One region of the Priestia sp. BR_2 genome, then DNA from elsewhere that is predicted to be linked to it. Evidence: predicted binding sites of a transcription regulator. Region 1 holds the regulator's gene; each other region holds the start of a gene.

Region 1 (7,370 bases):
CGATTTCCTCGAACGTCAGCTTGGCCGGGCCGCTCTTCTTCCGCTTTCGCTCATTTCCGGCACCAACCGCGATGCCGCCCTTCATCTTGGCTATAAACAGCAAGCCGCCTACGAGTCCTGCCGCTATTAAGAGAGGCACGATGTTCACGCCGACAAACACAAGGAATACCAACAAAACCGGAATGAAGCCTAACATGATTTCTTTTGCTAATTTAGGCATGGTTCCACACCTCCATTTTGCCAGGTTGACGCGGCAAGATTATAAATTTACCAGACTTGCCGTCCGACAAGCTGACATAGACATTGGTGTCATCGATCGTTGCTTTTGCTTTCAAATTCGGCGACTGGGCAGCCAGCTGCTCGAGCGATGATTGAATATCGGTATACTGTTTATTGTCCATCGCTTCGGCAACCGACAGCATCGCTTGCTCCCACCATTGATCCAATGCTTCCGAGGAATGGTCCTCCACCTGGATTCTCAATTCCCGCTTCCCGATCACGGACTTGCCTTCCTGCTTAATATGCTGAACCAAACCTTGTAAATTCGCATCCGGAGCCAAATCAAGATTCAAAGTCACGGTATCCTGTTTAATATCTATATGAGAACTTTTCACGCCATCGTATTGTGACACAACAGTTGCGAGCGGATTCTGCAAAGCCATCTGCCGATACAGAAACCAACCGCCAAAGAGGACCGATGCTGAGATCACGACAGTCAGCATGATAGGTACAATGCGCAGTTTCATGAAGTTCCTCCTTCAATTTCGATATGAAATTTTGTATAGCAATTGCAGCACAATAATACATATAACAACGATATATGGTGAGGCATGTAATTGATCTGCTCAATTCGTACAAGTACGAGTATATCATATCTTATATACTTTTTCATGCTTGTCTGTGAAAATATTTAGAACAGTTTTACCAATTTATTTCTGTATGCGCTTACATATTTATGTGCCAAAGAGGCATCCCTATGAGGGGACGCCTTTTCATTTGTTTTCTTATTGATTAGGAAGAATAATATCATTTCCGATGGCGTTTCCGTCTTGAAAACGATAGAATCGGTAACCGCGCTGACCGTTGTTTTCATATTGCAGCTGCCAGGCATACTCGCCTTCATACATTCCCGGCAGCAATCGCTTGATGACCGCACCCGGCATTTCGTTACGGATCTGGTCCCGCATCACGGCCTCTGACATGCCCGTATTCAATAACACCGACTGAACGGCATCTGTCCCTTCAACAGGAACGTTATCGTCCGTAAACTTCACCCAGACCATGCGGTCTTGATTGTCTTTATCTTTCCCGCTGACCACCCAATAGTTATTGTCCTCGCCCCATACCGATTTATAGGTCTTGTCGGACGAGACCAATTGGCCATGCTGTTTCGCTGCAAGGATCGCCATTCTTTCTTCATTCCACGTATCTTTCATAACATAGGAATAATAGAGCTGTAGGCCAAGCAATAATAGCAGGACGCCGGACACGCTCAGCAATATCCACTTCGTTTTTTTCTTCAAATCCGTCTTCCTCGCTCCCCTTGATTATTCCCTAGAGGGTTGTAAGACGCTCAAATGCACGCTGCGCTTCCCGGCGGATGCGTTCCTCGTCGAGAGTAAGGCTCGCGCCATTCTTCACCACCTGCTTGCCGTCAACCCATACATGCTCTACATCCTTCGCGCTGGCAGAGTAGATCGCGTGAGAAATATAGTCGGTCCGTGGAAGGAAATGCGCCTGATCCGTATTCAATGCGATCATATCGGCCTTCATCCCAACCGCGAGCATACCGATATCCTCAAGGAAAGCGGACTTGGCTCCGTATACCGTGCCCATTCGGAGCGCTTCGGAGGCCGGAATGGCCGTCGGATCCCCGCTTACTCCTTTATGGATCAGGGCAGCCAGCCGCATCTCTTCGAACATATCCAGGTTATTGTTGCTAGCAGGTCCGTCGGTACCGAGCGACACCGTTACGCCGGCTTTCAGCAGCGCTGGTACGCGGGCGACTCCGCTGGCAAGCTTCAAATTGCTTCCGGGATTATGCGATACGGCTACTTGATGCTTGGCCAAGACTTCGATTTCCTCATCGGTCAGATGAACGGCATGCGCAAGGAGCGTAGGACGGGAGAACATGCCCAGCTTCTCCAAATGGGCAACGGGGCGAAGCCCGTAATCCTTAACATTCTGAGCCACTTCAGTTTCCGTTTCGGACATATGGGTATGCAAAGGCAGGTTCAAGTCATGGGATGCTTGAACGAATTTTTCGATGAAATCCGGCGGGCAGGTATAAGGCGCGTGCGGCGAGATCATCGTCGTAATTCTGCCGTCAGCCTTGCCATGCCAATCCTTCGCGAATGCCACCGCCTCATCCAGCTTCTGCTGCTGTACCTCGGGCGGGCATAAACCGATTACGCCGCGCGTCAGGACGCCGCGCATTCCCGAGTCCTGGACAACCTTCGCGACCTGATCCATATGGTCATACATATCCACAAACGTCGTGGTTCCGCCCTTGATCATCTCCAGCACGGAGAGCGATGTGCCCCAATATACGTCGTCTGACGTGAATTTGGCTTCCATCGGCCACATTTTTTCCTGAAGCCATACCTGCAGCGCCAGATCGTCCCCATAGCCGCGAAGAAGCGACATGGCGGCATGTCCATGCGTGTTCACCAATCCGGGCAGGAAGAACAGATGGGTTCCGTCGATAATCTCTGTCCCCTCTTCCACGACGGGCTCCTCTTCGCCCAGGTACGTGATCCGGTCGTTCTCAACCACCAGGTATCCGCGAAGCACGGATTGGCCTTCCTCCAGTACTGCAAACGTTCCGTTCTTAACCATCCACTTCGTTGTTGTCATGTGCTGCATCCTCCTTGCCGTTATCCAAATAATAGGCCAAACTTTGCAAATCCGTTGTAAAATCAGCCGTATGAATCCGGATATGGGCTGGGGCTTTCAGGATGGTTGGCGCAAAGTTCAGAATCGCCTCGATCCCTGAGGCGATAAGCTGATTCGCGACGTTCTGCGCTTCGAAATCCGGAACGGTAATAATCCCGATTCGAATGCCGTGCTCATGAACCGTCTTCTCCAGCTCTTCCATCGGCTGTACGACCAAATTGTTAATTTTCATACCAACTTTGGGAGAATACGAATCGAAAATCGCCACAATCTTCATATTATCCTTCAGGAATGCATTGTAATTCGATAATGCATGTCCAAGATTACCGGCCCCGACCAATGCGACATTGATCTTCTGGTCCAGCTTCAGAATCTGGCGAATCTTCTCGATCAGATAAGAAACATCATATCCGATCCCTTTCCGTCCAAAATCACCGAAATACGCCAGGTCCTTACGAATTTGAGCAGGATTGAGGTCCAGCTTCTGTCCCAGCTCCTGGGAGGAAACCGTGGAAACCTCCCTCTTCTGAAGCTCATTCAAATAGCGCAAGTATACAGGTAATCTGCGGACCACGGCTTCCGAAATTTTTTCCGATTTCATGCATGCTCCCCCTAATAATAGGTTAATAACTACATCTTTTTTTGTTGATCGTGCTTGGTTTCACTTTATTCCGCTTGGTTTCCCGCGCTTGCCTCTTCCTGCAGCCATTCCGAAATTCGGGGAACGATCCCCTCTGTCGGCATATGCTCCATCTTCGGCCCCGGCAAGGAATATAAGAAATACTTCCCGTAATAGGATTCAATGACCCGGGTATCGTACACGATCACGATCCCTTTATCTTGTGCTGTTCGCACCAGACGCCCAAACCCCTGTTTGAAACGAATGACCGCTTGCGGAACCGAAAGCTTCATGAAGGGATTCTTCTTCTGCTGCTGCAGCAGTTCGCTCTTGGCCTCGACCAAGGGGTGATTCGGCGGCTGGAACGGCAGCCGGACGATGGCAAGACAAGTCAGCGCCTCGCCCGGGATGTCTACCCCTTCCCAGAAGGAGCTGGTGCCCAGCAGCACGGAAGCGCTGCTGTCCTGAAATCTTCGGATTAACTTGGTACGGCTGGTTCCGTCCATACCTTGTCCCAATACCGTGATGTCGCTTGATGCCAGCGCTTCTTTCAGCGGCTCGTGCACCTGGCGCAGCATCCGGTACGAAGTGAACAGGACGAGCATGCGGCCATGCGTAGCAACGGCCGTATCGGCCAAAGACTTCACGAGCGTATTCACAAAGAGTGCATCCCCGACCGATCCCTTCACGCTCGGAAAATCGCGCGGCACGACAAGAAGGGCCTGTTCCCTGTAATTAAACGGGGACGGGAGCTGAACCGTGTTCAGGTTCCCCGCTTCAGCCGCTTCCTGAAGACCCAGGTTTTCGATCATGAACTGAAACGATTTGTCCACCGACAAGGTTGCCGATGTCAGAATCACGCTTTGTTTCTTGTCAAAAAACAATTCCTTCAGATGAGCGCTCACGTCGACGGGCACGGCATACAACTGCAGCGATTTGCTGCGGAAATTGCCGTTCGCCTCCATCCAGTATACCGTGCCCTCATCGTTCAGGGCCATGAAGGAGCGCAGGTCTTCACGATGCGCGGCCAGGTCCTTAAATAGGCCCGATAGGTCGGTTAACAGGCTGTCCGCGCTGTAGTCATCCAAATCTTCCTTCATTTCGGCGATCAGCTTATCGCCCTTGCGCACGACATCGCCCAGCGTCAGATGAATTTGATGCTCCAGTTCGGCCATCGAATCCCAATCCTTCGGCTTCTTAAGCGGGGACAGGCGGAGCGAGAATTGGCCGGCATCTCCCGGAGAAGCGTCTCCGCGTTCCGGAAGCAGTCCGAACAATTGATCGCTGAGCCGATCCCAGTTCTCTTTTACGGTAATGAGGTCCGGATACAAACGGTCGATGACGGAAGACCATTCGACTGCCTTCTCGTGCGGCGAAGCTTGCAGCAGCTGGCGCAGAGCCGGGAGCTGCCCGCTTCGGCTGTCTTTGTACATACGGGTCAAGGTATGGACCACCGAAAAATACTTCATCTGCAAGCCAAGGTGCTTGCCGGCGACATCCTCAAGATGATGCGCTTCGTCGATGACGAGGCGCTCATAGCTTGGCAGCAGCTGATGATTCGCCTTCACGTCGGTGAACAGCTTCGAATGGTTCGTAATGACGACATCCGCGATGCCTGCTTCATGCTTGGCCCTGTGATAGTAGCATTTGCGGAACCAAGGGCAGGCGCGTCCGAGGCAAGAATCCGAATCGCTGGAGATGGTCTCCCAGAAATCCCCTCCGCGTCCGCCAAGGTTTAGCTCTTCATCATCCCCGTTCTCCGTCTGGGTCAGCCAGACCAGCATCTGGGCCGCCGTTATTACGTCTTCCTTCGGGGAATGAAAATCTCTTCTATTTATTTTATGTTCAAATTTTCTCAAACACAAATAATGTCCCCTGCCCTTGAAAATGGCCGCCTTAAAAGGAAAAGGAACAACCTGGGTGAGCAGGGGAATATCCCGGTCACGCAGCTGTTCTTGAAGGTTGATCGTATGCGTGCTCACCATAACCTTCTGTTCCTGCTTCACGCTTTGATAGATCGACGGCAGCAAATATCCAAGGGATTTGCCGGTTCCCGTGCCCGCTTCGATCAATAGATGTTTATTGTCATCCAGCGCCTGCATCACTTCCTGGAACATCATGTCCTGGGCATCCCTGCTCTCGTAATGAGGCAGCGTTTCCTTCAGGCGTTCACGAACATCGTTCATGTATTGCTCGAAGCTTACATCGGCCAAGGGGTTGGGCTCCGTCTCATCTCTGACAGGTGCTATATCGTTCCAATCATCCACCGCCAAGGCAAACTGGCGGTAGTACGTATGGGTGTCTCCCGCTTGTACGGCTCGGTGCTCCCTGTCGGAACGAATGCCGTCAAAGAACCAGGCCAAATCGCTGTCCTCGTCGGCAAACAGGTCGCTTAAACGCTGAATGGTGAGCAGCGGAAGCTCGTCGATCTCCTCCAAACATTTCAGCAGCGCATAGGCTGTGGCAAGCGCATCGCTGTCCGCCTGGTGCGGACGGTCATGCTCCAGGCCGAAATGAGAGGACACCATCCCGAGCTGGTAGGACGGGAGCGAGGGAAAGCATATTTTTAAGAAGTGCATCGTATCTAGAATACGGCCGCTGAACGGTAAATAGCCGCAGCGATCGAGCGCGTTTTGCAAAAAGTTAAAATCAAAAGCGACGTTATGTCCAACCAATACGACATCGTCGAGCATGGGCACAAGCTCCATCATCATTTCTTCCAATGACGGAGCATCCGCTACATCACTGTCGGAAATGCCGGTCAAACCGGTAATAAAAGGAGGGATCGGAATCCCGGGATTGACATAGGTGCCGTATACGCGGGATATGCTTCGATCCTCTTCGATGATGGCCAGTCCAACCTGAATGATTTCATCTGCAGACTGGTTGCCCGTGGTTTCAAAATCCAATACGGCAAATTTCATTTCGATAAAATCCCTTTCCTCCAGACTAATTAACAGCATACCAGAAGTTGCGGGTTTTGAACATTCCGGGTAAAAAATCCCCAGGCTTTCTGTACCGCTCCCGTACGCAAAAAGCGATGCCAAAGTCTCAAGGTGAGCTCTGGCATCGCTTCTTGTTGTGGCTTGATTTCTACAGCAAAGAGATCAATTGGCTGCCGTACTGGAGCTCACCGCGATTCTGCTTGCAGACCTCCAGGTTGATCATGGGGTCGGGAAGCGTCGGATCGCTATGAATTGCCAGTGCAAAATGTTCCTCGGCCTTTGCTTGCTGTCCATTCAACACCTCGATGCATCCAAGCGCATTGTAGATCATCGCCCGAAGCTTTCTGTTGTCAGCCAGGGGCAGGATGGAGATCAGTACGTCGGATGCTTGGGCGGTTTGCCCCAAATACAGATGGGACATGGCAATGTACAACTTGATCAGAAGGCTGTCCGGAAATACCGCAGCGGCTGCCTCAAACTGCTGTATGGCCGGCTGGAACATCAACAGCTTGTAGTAACCTTGACCGCGAACGAACGCATCCAGCTGCAATTCAGGCGCTTCGGTCGGCGGAAAAACCGGAGGTGACGCTGCACTCTCGCGGAAGATGGCCATTTTTTCTTCAAAATGCAGCCACTCCTCGATAATGCCCTCGCTCATGCTTTTGAGCATGTTCCAGTTTTGTACCAGCGCCTGTTTTTGGGGACCTTGAGCAGAAGGGTAATGCTTCACAATTTCATCTAACATGTTGTTCATTTCGGCGAATACATGTTGAAACATAGCTGCATCCCACCCTTAGCGGAAAAATGAGATCAGTGCGTCGACCTGAACTCATTTTCTGTAGAAGACGGTCTTTTCATCCCTTTAAGGTCCCGACACATTTTGGTTCTTCAGAGAATGGCGGCGTGAACTT
Region 2 (7,370 bases), on a different contig from region 1:
GTGACGCCGTTTAGATAAGGGTTATCCGGGAAGTCGAGCGCTCTTGCGATCATCTCTTCCTCGGTCTCATGAAAAGCCGGTTCCTGGAACCCCATAGCCCGTCCCAGCATGGAGAACAGCTCTACGTTGCCCTTGCTCTCCCCAAGTGCCGGAATGACCGGCTCCTGCAGCTGAACGTACTGATGCCAGTAGGAAGCGTACAGGTCCGTATTCTCGAACGAGGAGGTTGCCGGGAGCACGATATCGGCATACTTGGCCGTATCCGTCATAAACAGGTCATGCACAACCGTAAACAGATCTTCCCGTGCAAACCCTTCCCTGATCCGCTCGGTATCGGGAGCCACAACCAGCGGATTGCTGCAATAAACGAAGAGCGACTTAATCGGCTGTTCGGTCATGGCAAGCGCTTCGCCGATCCGGTTCATGTTAATGGTGCGCGCTTCGGGATTCGGCCGGAGATCGGGACGCTCAAGCGCGTCGCTATCCATGCTGTTGTAACCGCCGTTCGACTTGGCGGCCCCTCCGCCCCGCTTCAGCCATTGTCCGGTCAAAGCGGGAAGCGCGGCAATGCTGCGCACCGTCAAGCCGCCGTTGTCGTGATGCTGAAGACCGTTGCCGATATGGATGTAGGAGGTATCGGCCCGGCCGTAGAGCTCGGCCAATTTCTCGATATCCTCGATCGAGATGCCGGTAATGGAAGAAACGTGCTCCGGCGTGTATTCTTTGACGTGCTCGCGCAAGGCTTCATGACCAATCGTATACTTGCGGAGGAATTCCTCATTTACCATGCCGTCACGGAACATGATGTGCATGAGGCCGACGGCCAGCGCCGCATCCGTGCCTGGATACAGCGGAATGAACCAGTCCGCCCATTGCCCCGTCTGGTTCTTGTGGACATCGATCACAACGACCTTGGCACCGGCTTTGCGCGCTTTCTCTGCAATCACCATCTGGTGCATATTGGTGCTGACGATGTTGCCGCCCCAGACGAGGATGACGTCGGCTCGTACGGTGTCCTCCGGAACGGTTCCCCCATTAAACCCCATCAAGGATTTCCAGCCCTCATTGCCCGCGGAATTGCAGATCGACTGCTTCAGGCGGCTGGCACCCAGCCTGTTGAAGAACCTGCGGTCCATGCCGTCGACGCTCAATATCCCCATATTGCCGTAGAAGCTGTAGGGCAGGATGCTCTCGGAGCCGTATTCCTCGATCAAGCCCTTATAGCGTCCGGCTATCTCCTGAATGGCTTCGTCCCAGCTGATCCGCTCGAAGGCGCCCTCTCCCTTGGGACCTACTCTTCGCAGCGGATAGAGCACGCGTTCCGGATGGTACACCCGGTGTGCCATATTACGGACTTTATTGCAGATGGCTCCCTGCGTAATCGGATGCTCCGGATTACCGGTCACCTTGACGATTTTTCCGTTCTCTTTATGCAGCAGCAGGCCGCATGTATCGGGACAATCCAACGGACATACCGCCGGAAATACGCCGTTTTCCTGATGAATCATCGCTTGAGTCATTTCGTGCTTCCCCCTTTTGCTCGGCTGCATCATATCCCATTATCTTAAAAGAAAATCGGGGTTCCAGTAAAGTCATACATTTTTTTCTTAATCAGGTGATTCACTTTTCTTCCCCCCGGGTATATTCCTATCAAGAGCAAAGAAGAGGAACCCAGACCCTTTCTCTTCCTTGCCGAATCATGGACCACTCCCAAAAAAATTCGCCATGCCAGTGTCTCCTCCCCCGAGACCGGCATGGCGAATTTGTTTATATGGCATCCTCCCAGTGACCGATGTTCCCCGCGACTAACCTTCCATATTATAGAAACTCGTGATTTTCGCAGAAAACATGCAAAATAAAAAGCCAGTCAAAGCCACGTCATTATGTAAGCGCTTATCTGTCATTTTTTATAAATAATTTTGTTCGAATGCTCGTTGGAGGATGTTTTACAAACGATTGGAGCAGGCGTAATATACTATTCAGCTTCGAAAACATTCTTCATATTCACATGACATTCGCTTAATTTCCTTGATGGAAAGCGGGGGAACCAACCGTATGGAAGGATACCTATAGGATCCTTCAACCATACTAAGGGGTGAATCCTGATTCCATCGCGTACGTACGCCGCGATGGAATCAGGTAGGGCGACTCTCACCGCCCGAATCCGACAGCTAACCTCGTCAGCGTTGATCGGGAGGGTTGTGAACTTGTGATCAAACACAGGGTTCTACCCTGTGTTTTTTGTTTGCCAAAAATCAGCATAGGAAGGGTGACCGCTCCTATGTCCAGCATATAAAAAACACCGATAGAAGTCCGTTCAGGGAGCTTCTACCATGAACTTAATCTTAAGCGGCGGTGAAAAACAACCATGTTATCCTCAATCAAGCGCTTCCTCATCGGAAGACCGCTTAAATCGACGGAATTAGGCGAACAAAAGCTGAATAAAACCAAGGCGCTGGCCATCCTGTCATCCGATGCGCTATCGTCCGTGGCCTATGGCCCGGAACAAATCCTCATTGTGTTGATGACCGTCGGGGCAGCTGCCTATTGGTATTCCATACCGATTGCCGTCGGCGTCCTGGTCTTGTTGCTGGCACTTATCCTGTCGTACAGACAAATTATTTTCTCCTATCCGCACGGCGGCGGCGCATATGTCGTGTCCAAACGGAATTTGGGCATGTACCCGGGGCTGGTTGCCGGCGGTTCCTTGCTCGTGGACTATATCCTGACGGTTGCGGTCAGCGTGTCGGCCGGGACGGATGCGATCACGTCGGCTTTTCCGGAATTGCATGCCTATAATCTGCCGATTTCCATCGTGTTCGTTCTATGCTTGACCGTATTGAATTTAAGAGGGGTTACGGAGTCGGCCTCCATACTGGCTTATCCGGTTTACCTGTTCGTGCTTGCGTTATTCATCCTGATCGGGGTAGGGATATTCAACATTGCCACAGGCCATGCGTCTCCGGAGCTTCATACGCCGATCGGCACGCCCGTAGCCGGGCTGAGCTTGTTTCTGCTCCTGCGCGCATTTGCCTCGGGCAGCTCCGCCCTGACCGGCGTGGAGGCGATTTCCAATGCCATTCCGAATTTCAAAGACCCGGCCCCGAATAACGCGGCCAAAACTCTGGTGGCGATGGGGTCGCTGCTGGCCCTGTTATTTTCGGGCATCGTTTTCCTGGCTTATTACTATGGGGTCAGTCCCAGCGAACAAGTCACGGTCGTTTCCCAAATTGCCGAGCATACCTTCGGGCGAAATGCGCTTTATTACTTCATACAAGGGACAACGGCCTTAATTCTGATCCTCGCCGCCAACACGGGGTATTCCGCTTTTCCCCTGCTTGCCGTCAATCTGGCGAAGGATAAGTTCATTCCTAGAATGTTCACCGTCCGCGGCGACCGTCTGGGATACTCGAACGGAATCATTATTCTTGGATTTTTCTCCATTCTGCTGCTGCTGGCTTTTGAAGGCAAAACCGAGCATCTGATTCCGCTCTATGCCGTCGGCGTGTTTATCCCGTTTACCCTCTCCCAGACGGGGATGATGGTGAAATGGATTCGCGAAAAGCCCGAAGGCTGGATCGTCAAACTGATCATTAACACCACCGGCGCATGCATCAGCTTTATCGTGACCATGATCTTCTTCTTTACGAAATTCGCCCAGGTGTGGACCGTGCTGATATTCCTGCCGCTGATCATCTGGATTTTCACCCGGATCCGCAAGCATTACGAGGCGGTAGCGGACCAGCTCCGGATTACGACCTGCGAGCCGGTTAAGCCGATTGAGGGGAATGTCATCATCCTGCCTGTGGCAGGAATCACGCATGTGGTGGAGAACTCGCTGAATTACGCCAAATCGCTGGGAGCGGGCCAAATCATCGCGGTGTACGTGCCGTTCGAGCGGGAGGAGGAAGTCGCCTTCCAGGAAAAATGGAAAAAGTGGCAGCCGGACATCCGGCTGGTAACGCTGCACTCGCCTTATCGGAGCATCATTCAGCCGCTGACGAAATTCATCGATACCGTGCAGCGCAAGGCCAGCGAATCCGACTATCAGGTTACCGTCGTCATTCCGCAGTTCATCCCAAAGAAGGGCTGGCATAATTTCCTGCACAATCAATCCAGCCTGCTCATCCGGGCACATCTCCTGTATCGGAGAGACGTGATCATCACGACGGTTCCCTACCATTTAAAAAAATAGCGGGCTTGTTCCCTGCTTGATTCATTACTGGGGACAGCCTCGCCCATCACGACAAAAAGCTGCGATCAACCGCTGCCTTTCATCAAGGACGGTTGAACGCAGCTTTTTCTTTAAGCCAGACGCTCGCCAGGCTTCCGGCATTAGGAAACATTCTGCGCCGAATGAACCTGTTGAGGAGCGCCGGCCGATGGCACAGGCGTCTGCTCGCCGCGCGGAGCGGCTGCGGCCTGTTTCTCCTGCTTTAAATAAACGGTTCCGTATGTCGCTCCCACAAATAACGCGCCGCCAACGAAATTGCCCAGCCATACCGGAATGAAGTTCATCAGATACTCGCCCCAGCTGTAATAGCCTTCAAAAATCGCGGCCGGGATGAGAAACATGTTGGCCACCACGTGCTGAAACCCGATGGCGACAAACGCCATGGTCGGAAACCAGATCCCGAGAATTTTGCCGCTCATCTGATCCGATCCGTAGGACAGCCATACGGCGAGGGCTACGAGCCAGTTGCACCCGATGCCCGACAGGAAGGCTTGCAGGAAGCTGTCGTCCAGCTTATGCCCGGCCATATCCACCAGTTTCTCCAGGTAAACGCCGCTGCCTGTCAGACCGGTCACATGGCCGAAGAAGTAAGCGACGAATAACGCTCCCAACATATTGCTGACCGTGACAAGCGCTAAATTTCGCATCATCTCCTTCGTGGAAATTCTCCTCTTGAATCTGGCCAAGGACACGGCCATCATGTTGCCCGTCAGCAGCTCCCCGCCTGCAAGCAGGACAAGAATCAATCCCACGGGGAATACCGCCGCGCCTATAAAACCGGCAATCCCTCCCCATTCCGGAGACGCTCCGGCAATCACGCGTATGTCAAGCAAAAAGCCGAGCGCAATAAATGCCCCCGCAAGGAATCCTAATATCATCACGTTTATGGCGGAGTTATGCGCTTTTTTCACCCCGTTCTCCACGGTAATCTCCGCAATGCGCTCAGGTTTATGGTAAGCCATGGTCACTCCCTCATTTCTTCCGCATCCGCCTTGTCTACCTATCCGAATGCAGCTCATGATATTCGTGTTATCGTTACCAACATTGTAACGCAGCTTCTTTGGCAAGAACGTGAATTATATCACGATCGTGTACCGTAACGGACGGACAGGTACAGATGTGATGTTCCGTATGCCTTGATCTGCTGACCACGCTGCAGCGAATAACATGGATCGGATTCGGTGTGGCCATTTAAGCGATATATGGATATAGGCACAGCACCTTGTCCATGGGTGGAGCTTCGGATCAGCTTTAGCGGGGTGACTGCCTTTCGCTTCCTTCGAGGACTCGCATATGCCGAAAAAGCGGTGCCCGGGTTTCTCCCCGGCACCGCTCTTTTGGATTGTCTTTACCAGTACGAAGCCCGTTCGTGTTGGATACCATTCTGCCAGATTCGGCTTAAATGTATAGATTTTTACTCACCCGCTAGGCTTTGGCCGCAGTCTCTACCCTGACAGGCACCTCCGTTTCCTGCACCGGCACCTTGGCGATCGGCAGCTTCATGCTGATGAACGACGACAGCAGGAAGAGCGCGCCTGCCGTAAAATACACCACGACAATGGAGGTTACCGACATATACCAGCCCGTCAGCCCGGAGCCGATGAGCAGCATGCCGGTAAATATCGGCGTCATCACGCCGTTCAGCCGGCCAATGAATTTCTCTTCCACCTGCTGCATCATCACCGCCATCAGGACCGTCTGGGCCATGGCCATCAGCACCCCGGTGACGAAGCGCATCGAGCCGGTCAGGATCGGCCACTGGGACAGCACCTCGACAAAGGTCGAGAGTCCAAGGAAGGCCAGCCCCGCGAACAGCAAGTAGGAACCTTTCACTTTGCCTGCAATCACCGCTGCTATCACACCGCCGATCAACATGCCCAAGCCCTCAAGCGCGGTGAACCACTGGACGCTGGACATCTCCAGCTGAAGACGCTCGGTGATGACGAAGATGTCGAGCGGCTGTACGAGTCCGCTGCCCAGCGCCAATAAAACGTAGACCACCAGCAGCACCTTCAACAGCCGGCTGGAACCGATATAGGCGAAGCCTGCCTTCATGTCCTTCACGAACGAACCGGCTGATTCCGAGTCCTTGGAAGGTTCGTCCACGGTGGAAGGCAGAAAGGCCAACACGATCGCCGAAGCGCCGAACAGAATCAGCAAGCTGATTAAAGAGGCCTGCAATCCAAATGCTTGATAAATCGTCGTGCCTACCATAGGTCCCAAAATGATAAACAGCGACATCGAGGTCTGGGATAACGCCGTGGCCGCGGGCACATGCTCATCCGGCAAACACCGCTTGATGATCTTCATGGACGATGGCTGCGAGAATTGCGATACGACGGCCGAGACCAGCGTCACCGCAAACACGGCCTGCCAATATCCCGCATACACAACAAACAAAATAAGCAGAATGGATATGAAGCTTAAAATATCCCCCCATATCATCGTTCGCTTGGGACGCCAACGGTCAGCCAGTACGCCGCCAACCATGGAAATCACGAAGATCGGCGCGTATTCAATCACGGTCAGCAGCGATACGGCGACCGGGTCATGGTTGCTCTGCTCCATAATAAAGAACAACAGCGCCATATTGCGGATCCAGATCCCGATATTTTGCATAAAATCAGATACCATCAACAGCACGAACGCGCGGTTGCCAAACAAATGCTTCATACTCCATCCCCCTGTTAAAACCGACTATTCGGTTTATTTATAATTGCGAAAACGCCCTTTCCTGTTAGCTAAGAAAAGCGTTTTCGATAAATCCTCCTACCGCACCGTACGCTATGAACCTTCACCCGATAACACACCGTTCAAAAAGTACATCACGCTCTTGCGGTACAGCTGCCTTAATTCCTCCTGGGACCGTTCGAAGTACGAAACCGACAACCCGTCCAGCAGCGATCCGAAAATAACGGCTATTTCGTCGATATCCTCTGCCGCTATGCGTCCCTCGTCCGCTCCCTCTGCCAGAATTTCGCGGTAGAGCATACGCGGACCTTGCAGAATCGCCAGCATTTCGCCCACAATCGTCTTATTTTCCGGCTGGTTGATATAGAATTCCTCCGCGATTTTGGTGAGCGGATTCTGGAAGTCGTCAACCATGTGATCGGCGATCCCGTACAGCTTCTCCTCA
Region 3 (7,370 bases), on a different contig from region 1:
TCGAGGCTCCTTCCATGGATAAAACCAATACACTCATGAACCATCCTGACGTTGCCTGCATTCTGGCTACGGGGGGATCGGCGATGGTCAAAGCAGCATACAGCTGCGGCAAGCCAGCCCTCGGCGTAGGTCCCGGCAACGTGCCGTGCTTCATCGAGAAGAGTGCGGACCTCGATCAAGCGGTGAACGACTTGATTCTATCCAAGACGTTTGATAACGGCATGATCTGCGCATCCGAGCAAGCCGTCATTATAGAGGAGCCGATCTATCATACCGTGAAGAAAAAAATGATCGCCAGCGGCTGTTATTTCGTGAACAAGGAAGAGCTGGCGAAGCTGACTGCGCATGCCATGGTAGCGGATAAATGCGCCGTCAATCCTACCATCGTCGGACAGCCGGCAGCCAAGATTGCCGAGGCTTGCGGCTTTGAGGTACCGGAAAGCACCAAGATCCTGGTCGCCGAGCTGGAGGGAGTCGGTCCTGCTTATCCGTTGTCCGCCGAGAAGCTGAGCCCGGTGCTGGCCTGCTATAAAGTGAAAGATGCGGAAGAGGGCATCGCGCGCGCCGAAGAGATGGTTGCTTTTGGCGGCATGGGCCACTCGTCGGTCATCCACTCGCACAATGAGGACGTCATCCTGAAATTTTCGGATCGCATGAAGACCTGCCGCATCCTGGTCAACCAGCCTTCCTCGCAAGGCGGCATTGGGGATATCTACAACACGAACCTGCCATCGCTGACGCTCGGCTGCGGTTCGTATGGCCGGAATTCCACGTCGTCGAACGTGACGGCCGTCAATCTCATCAACGTGAAAAGGGTGAACCGCAGAACCGTGAATATGCAGTGGTTTAAAGTGCCGGACAAAATTTACTTTGAAAAAGGCTCGACGCAGTATCTCGCCAAAATGCCTGACATCACCCGCGTCGCGATCGTAACCGACCCCATGATGGTGAAGCTGGGATATGTGGAGCGGGTAGAGCATTACCTGCGTCAGCGCAGACTGCCGGTAGCCATCGAGGTGTTCTCGGAAGTCGAGCCGGATCCATCGACAACGACCGTAGAACGGGGTACGGAGATGCTGGAACGGTTTCAGCCGGACTGCATCATCGCCCTCGGCGGCGGATCGCCTATGGATGCCGCAAAAGCAATGTGGCTGTTCTATGAATATCCGGATACGGATTTCAACAACCTGAAGCAAAAATTCATGGATATCCGAAAACGGGTCTATAAATATCCGAAGCTGGGACGAAAGGCGAAATTCGTAGCCATTCCGACAACGTCGGGAACGGGCTCGGAAGTAACTTCGTTTGCCGTCATCACGGACAAAGTGCAGGGAAATACCAAATACCCGCTGGCAGACTATGAGCTGACGCCGGACGTGGCGATCATCGATCCGGAATTCGTGTACACCTTGCCTAAAAAGGCGGTGGCCGATACCGGCATGGACGTCCTGACGCATGCGATTGAAGCCTACGTATCGGTGATGGCCAGCGATTACACGGATGGGCTTGCCATCAAAGCCATACAGCTGGTGTTCCAGTATCTTGAGCAATCGGCGCTGACCGGCGACAAACTCGCCCGCGAGAAAATGCATAATGCTTCGACGCTTGCAGGCATGGCCTTTGCGAACGCGTTCCTGGGCATCAACCACAGTCTGGCGCATAAATGGGGCGGACAGTACCATACGGCGCACGGACGGACCAATGCCATACTGATGCCGCACGTCATTCGCTACAATGCCAAGAAGCCAACGAAATTCGCGGCATGGCCGAAATACACCCACTTTGTGGCCGATGAAAGATATGCCGAGATCGCACGGATTCTTGGACTGCCGGCAAGAACGACGGAGGAGGGCGTAAACAGCCTGATCGCCGCCATCCGCGAGCTGAACAGCAAGCTCGGCATCGAGGAATCGTTCCAGCAGCTGGGCATCGATCCACAGGACTTCGAGAGAAACGTCGAGCATTTGGCGGACCGGGCTTTCGAAGATCAGTGCACGACCAGCAATCCGAAGCTGCCGCTGGTGACGGAGCTGGCAGAAGTATATCGCAACGCCTTCTATGGACGTTTCTAAACAGGAATGGGACAGAAGGATGATCCTAAATTCCATTATAAATGGTGGTAGAAGCCAGGGGAGCCCGGAATCAGAGTGATAAAAATCACGGATTACCACAACTTTGTGATTTTTATCACAGATGCTGCGGATCAACAGGACTACAATAAAGGTGTAGCAGAAAGCTGAATCTCAGATCTTTGATATAGAAGCTTGAAGGCACATGGCGGGGCAGAGATGCCATTGATCGTGAAAATAATCACATTTAAGATCTGAGATAGATCAATGTGTGTCCCCGCCAGCCCCTGCAAGCTGCAGCATAATCTAGGAGGGATTCAATATGTCGGTGATTGAAAAAGAAGTTGGTTGGAAAGGTTTTAAATCAGGTAAATGGACCAAGCGCGTTGACGTTAACGATTTTATTGCAGAGAATATTACCCCTTATTATGGCTCTGATGATTTCTTGGCGGGACCTACGGACAACACCAAGGCATTGTGGGATATCGTATCGGATTTAACCAAGAAGGAGCGGGATAACGGCGGGGTTTTGGACGTGGATGTTCATACGCCTTCCACCATCACCTCCCACCAGCCTGGCTACTTGGATAAAGATAAAGAACAGATCGTCGGCGTGCAGACCGACGAGCCGTTCAAACGCTCGATTCAGCCTTTCGGGGGCATCCGGATGATGATTGATGCGTGCAACGCATACGGCTTCGAAATGCCGCAGGCGGTAGTGGATATCTTCAACGGCATCCGCAAAACGCATAACCAGGGCGTATTCGATGCCTATACTCCGGAGATGAGAGCAGCGCGCAAAGCCGGGATTATTACGGGTCTTCCCGATGCATACGGCCGCGGCCGCATCATCGGCGACTACCGCAGAGTATCGTTATACGGCGTGGACGCGCTGATCCAGGACAAACTGAGAGAACTCGGCGAGCTTGAAGTGGACGCCATGGACGAGCCGGTGATCCGTCTGCGGGAAGAGCTGTCCGAACAAATGCGCGCCCTCAAGGAACTGAAAGAAATGGCCGGCATGCACGGCTTTGACATTTCCAAACCTGCGAATACGGCGAAGGAAGCATTCCAATGGCTGTATTTCGGTTATTTGGCCGCGATCAAGGAGCAAAACGGCGCTGCCATGTCGCTTGGCCGGGTATCTTCTTTCCTCGATATTTATATCCAGCGGGATTTGGCTGAAGGCATCCTGACGGAAGAGAAAGCCCAGGAGCTGGTGGACCATTTTGTCATGAAGCTGCGGATCGTGAAGTTCCTGCGCACGCCGGATTACAACGAGCTGTTCAGCGGCGATCCGACGTGGGTGACCGAATCCATCGGCGGCATGTCGTTGAACGGTGAAACGAGAGTAACCAAGAACAGCTTCCGTTTCCTGCACACCTTGTACAATCTGGGACCTGCGCCGGAACCGAACTTGACGGTGCTGTGGTCGGAGAAGCTTCCGGAGGCCTTCAAAAAATACTGTTCGAAGGTATCGATCGAAACGAGCTCGATCCAATATGAGAATGACGATCTCATGCGTCCGATCTACGGGGACGATTACGGCATCGCCTGCTGCGTATCCGCCATGCGCATCGGGAAGCAGATGCAGTTCTTCGGAGCCAGAGCGAACCTGGCCAAAGCGCTGCTGTATGCAATCAACGGCGGGAAGGATGAGAAATCCGGCGCCCAGGTCGGACCGGAATATCCGGCGATCACCGCTGAGGTTCTGAGTTATGACGAGGTCATGAAGCGCTTCAAGCCGATGATGGAATGGCTCGCGAAGCTCTACATGAATACCCTCAACGTGATTCACTACATGCATGACAAATACAGCTACGAGCGGATTGAAATGGCGCTTCACGACCGCGATATCCTGCGGACGATGGCATGCGGCATAGCGGGCTTGTCCGTAGCAGCGGATTCGCTGAGCGCGATTAAATATGCGAAGGTGAAGCCGGTACGCAATGAGCAAGGGATTGCGGTGGATTTTGAAATCGAGGGCGATTTCCCATGCTACGGCAACAACGACGACCGCGTGGACGGCATCGCCGTTGAACTGGTCGAGGCCTTCATGAGCATGATCCGCAAGCACAAAGCCTACCGCGATGCCATGCCGACCCAATCGGTGCTCACGATTACGTCGAACGTGGTATACGGCAAGAAGACAGGAACCACGCCGGATGGACGCAAAGCAGGCGAGCCGTTTGCGCCGGGCGCAAACCCGATGCACGGACGCGATAAGAAGGGAGCCCTCGCTTCGCTGACTTCCGTGGCCAAGCTGCCTTATGAGGACAGTCTGGACGGCATCTCGAATACGTTCTCGATCGTGCCGAAAGCCCTGGGCAAAGAAAGCGACATTCGGGTAAACAATCTGGTTGCCATGCTGGACGGATACTTTGGCAGCAAGGCCCACCATTTGAACGTGAACGTGTTTGACCGTGAGCAGCTGATCGATGCGATGGAGCATCCGGAGAATTATCCGCAGTTAACCATCCGGGTATCCGGCTATGCGGTCAACTTCGTCAAACTGACGCGCGAACAGCAGCTCGATGTCATTAACCGTACCTTCCACGGATCGATGTAAGGATGGAAGACAACCATAGCGGATACAGAAAGGATGACGCACCATGCTAAAAGGTCATGTACACTCCATAGAAACGTTCGGAACGGTGGACGGTCCGGGTATCCGCTTTGTGCTCTTCATGCAGGGCTGCCTCCTGAAGTGTCAATACTGCCACAACCCGGATACCTGGGGACTTCATGAAGGACATGAAATGACAGTGGATGACGTCCTCCGAGAGATTGAGCCTTATCTGAGCTACTACCGGTCATCGGGTGGAGGACTCACCGTTTCGGGCGGTGAGCCGACGCTGCAGTATCCTTTTGTCACGGAGCTGTTCAAGGAAGTGAAGCGCCGCTGGAATTTGCATACGACCCTGGACAGCAACGGGTATAACGAGCCGGATAAAATATCGGAATTGCTCGAGCATACCGACTTGGTCCTCCTTGATCTGAAGCATATCAACGACGAGAAGCACATCAAGCTGACAGGCAAGTCCAATGAAAGGACGCTGAAGACCGCCCGCTGGCTGTCCGACCATGGTCGGAACATGTGGATCCGGCACGTCTACGTGCCGGGCATCCATGACAGCGAGGACGATTTGGTGGCGCTCGGTCAATTCATCCGCACGCTGCACGGCGTGGAGAAGTTCGAGATCCTGCCATACCATCAGATGGGCGTGTACAAATGGAAGGAGCTCGGTATGGCCTATCCGTTGGAGGGCGTACCTTCACCGTCCGAGGAAGAAGTCGCACGCGCCTACCGGTTGATTGGCGAAATTCCCGAGAAATAGCCGTCGGCTCTGAACTCATTTTAGTTGTATAATATTAAACATAATATGTTATCATTAATAACAATAACCTTTCCTCAAATGGAAGGGTTATTGTTTTTTGTAGAGGATATTATCCCTTGGATAGAAAAATATCGACCTATCGTAAAGTGGAATCGCTTTCTATAATGAAGATGTAAGGAAAGCGCCTATCAATATACAAACACTTCGGGAGGGTCAAAGACAATGAAGAAAAAGGGTCTGGCATTATTCATGTCGCTTTTGTTCGTCTCATCCACGCTTTTGTCTGCATGCGGCGGCGGTGACAAGGCGGCAGAAAAGCCGTCAGGCGGCTCGGAAGGAACGGTGAGCAATGAGCCGTTTGAAATCACCATTCGCCATACGCAAGTTGGCGAATCCAAGAAGTTCCGTCTCGCATTGCTGAACGATGTGGTCAGCAAAACCGAAGAAGCGGTGCCCGGGCTTAAAATCAAGCTGGACGCTGTAGACTCTGAAGTGAATCGTAAAGAGAAGCTGAGAGGCGAGATGGCTGCCGGCAAGCCGCCGGAAGTATTCGACGTATTCGGAAGCCCCGATGCAGGCGTATATTCCAAAGAAGGCTTGATGCTCGATTTGACCCCAATCCTGGATGAGCTCGGCATAAAGGACAAATTTACGACACTGGACCCGTTCACGCATGACGGCAAGATCTATGGTTTGCCGATCGGCGGTTCCATCGAAGGTATTTTCTATAACAAGGATTACTTCACCCAGAAAGGTCTGAGCGTACCAAAAACGTTGGCGGAACTTGAGCAGATCGCCGAAGCCATCAAGGCCGACGGCAAAATTCCGTTCGCGCAATCTTCCAAGGATGCATGGATTCCGCTCATGACCACGAATAACCTGTGGAGTTATTATGCAGGAGCGGAGGTGACTTACGGCTTCAAGACCGGGGAAACCAAATGGACCGATCCGAAAGTCGTGGAAGGCGTGAAGAAACATCAGGAATGGGTGGAGAAAGGGTACTTCAAAAAAGGCGAGCTCGGCTTTGAATACGCGGACATGAGAAATCAAATCATCACCGGGGAAGCCGTCATGATGATGGACGGATCGTGGGCGAACTCCGTATTTAGAGATCCGGCGCAAGCGGGCGACATGGTCGGCAAGATCGGCTATTTCAATTTGCCTCCGGTGAATGAAGGCGACCCTGTCATCGTCATGCAGGACGCTAACAACGGATATGGCTTCTCGGCGGCGGTAGCAGAGGATCCTCGCAAGCTTCAAGCGGTTAAAGAATTCATCAAAAATATGTGGACGGATGAAATGCAGCTGCGCGGGCTCAAGGAAGACGGAGTACTGCCGGCGATGAAGATGGATCTGGAAACGATGAATTCCACGTCGGATGATCCGCTGATGCAGGACATTTTCAAAGGCGTCAGCGAAATCAACAAATCCTTCCCTGCCTTCGATGCGCTTGTCCAAGCCGACGTAAACACGGCGCTGAGCATGGGAATCCAGCAGGTGATCGGCGGCGAGCTCGATGCCGAGAAGATGCTGGAGAATGTTCAAGCAGCACAGGAAGCGGCTAATGCTTCAGAGGAATAACTAAAATTCCAGACGAAAGGGCACCACCCGCTAAAGGCATATGGGGGTGCCCTTTCGCCTAAACAACATCAGACATCAATACGGAGGTTACCATGAACAGAGCGCTGAGAAATCCTCTGATTTACATCGTTTTTGTGCTGCCGGCATTCTTGCTGTTTCTGGCTTTTTTCATATATCCCATCTTCACTGCGTTTGACAACAGCTTTACGAGCTGGAACGGCATCTCCAAAGACGTGAAGTACATCGGGCTCGATAACTATGTGACCGCCCTGAATGACGATGCCTTCTGGAAGGCGGTCCGAAACAATGTCTATTTCATACTTTTTTCCTGCTTGATCCAGGTTCCGATCATCGTGGTTTTCTCCCTGCTTATCGCCAACGT

The links. The regulator Rex, encoded in region 1, represses fermentation and respiration genes when NADH is low (regulators of the CRP and FNR family bind a similar motif). The targets are predictions, from matches to a motif close to TTGTGAAATATTTCACAA.
Region 2: RB298_RS05460 (formate/nitrite transporter family protein) is a predicted target of Rex. The motif match lies at 5,304-5,321, and genes of this name have one in related genera.
Region 3: pflB (formate C-acetyltransferase) is a predicted target of Rex. The motif match lies at 2,299-2,316, and genes of this name have one in related genera.

What each region holds. Positions count from the first base shown of each region.
Region 1 is NZ_JAVFHM010000194.1:42,228-49,597, reverse strand. Features, by position in the region: gene RB298_RS14750 (AAA family ATPase) at 1-220, opposite strand, end outside; gene RB298_RS14745 (hypothetical protein) at 213-746, opposite strand; gene RB298_RS14740 (cell wall elongation regulator TseB-like domain-containing protein) at 1,005-1,523, opposite strand; gene RB298_RS14735 (amidohydrolase) at 1,555-2,856, opposite strand; gene RB298_RS14730 (redox-sensing transcriptional repressor Rex) at 2,831-3,496, opposite strand; gene dinG (ATP-dependent DNA helicase DinG) at 3,562-6,438, opposite strand; gene RB298_RS14720 (hypothetical protein) at 6,608-7,237, opposite strand; gene panD (aspartate 1-decarboxylase) at 7,348-7,370, opposite strand, start outside.
Region 2 is NZ_JAVFHM010000139.1:62,244-69,613, forward strand. Features, by position in the region: gene RB298_RS05450 (molybdopterin-containing oxidoreductase family protein) at 1-1,520, opposite strand, end outside; cyclic di-AMP (ydaO/yuaA leader) riboswitch at 2,007-2,202, shown strand; gene RB298_RS05455 (APC family permease) at 2,369-4,195, shown strand; gene RB298_RS05460 (formate/nitrite transporter family protein) at 4,336-5,196, opposite strand; gene RB298_RS05465 (MFS transporter) at 5,660-6,907, opposite strand; gene RB298_RS05470 (TetR/AcrR family transcriptional regulator) at 7,019-7,370, opposite strand, start outside.
Region 3 is NZ_JAVFHM010000166.1:113,354-120,723, reverse strand. Features, by position in the region: gene adhE (bifunctional acetaldehyde-CoA/alcohol dehydrogenase) at 1-2,072, shown strand, start outside; gene pflB (formate C-acetyltransferase) at 2,392-4,638, shown strand; gene pflA (pyruvate formate-lyase-activating protein) at 4,682-5,407, shown strand; gene RB298_RS08025 (ABC transporter substrate-binding protein) at 5,630-6,988, shown strand; gene RB298_RS08020 (carbohydrate ABC transporter permease) at 7,081-7,370, shown strand, end outside.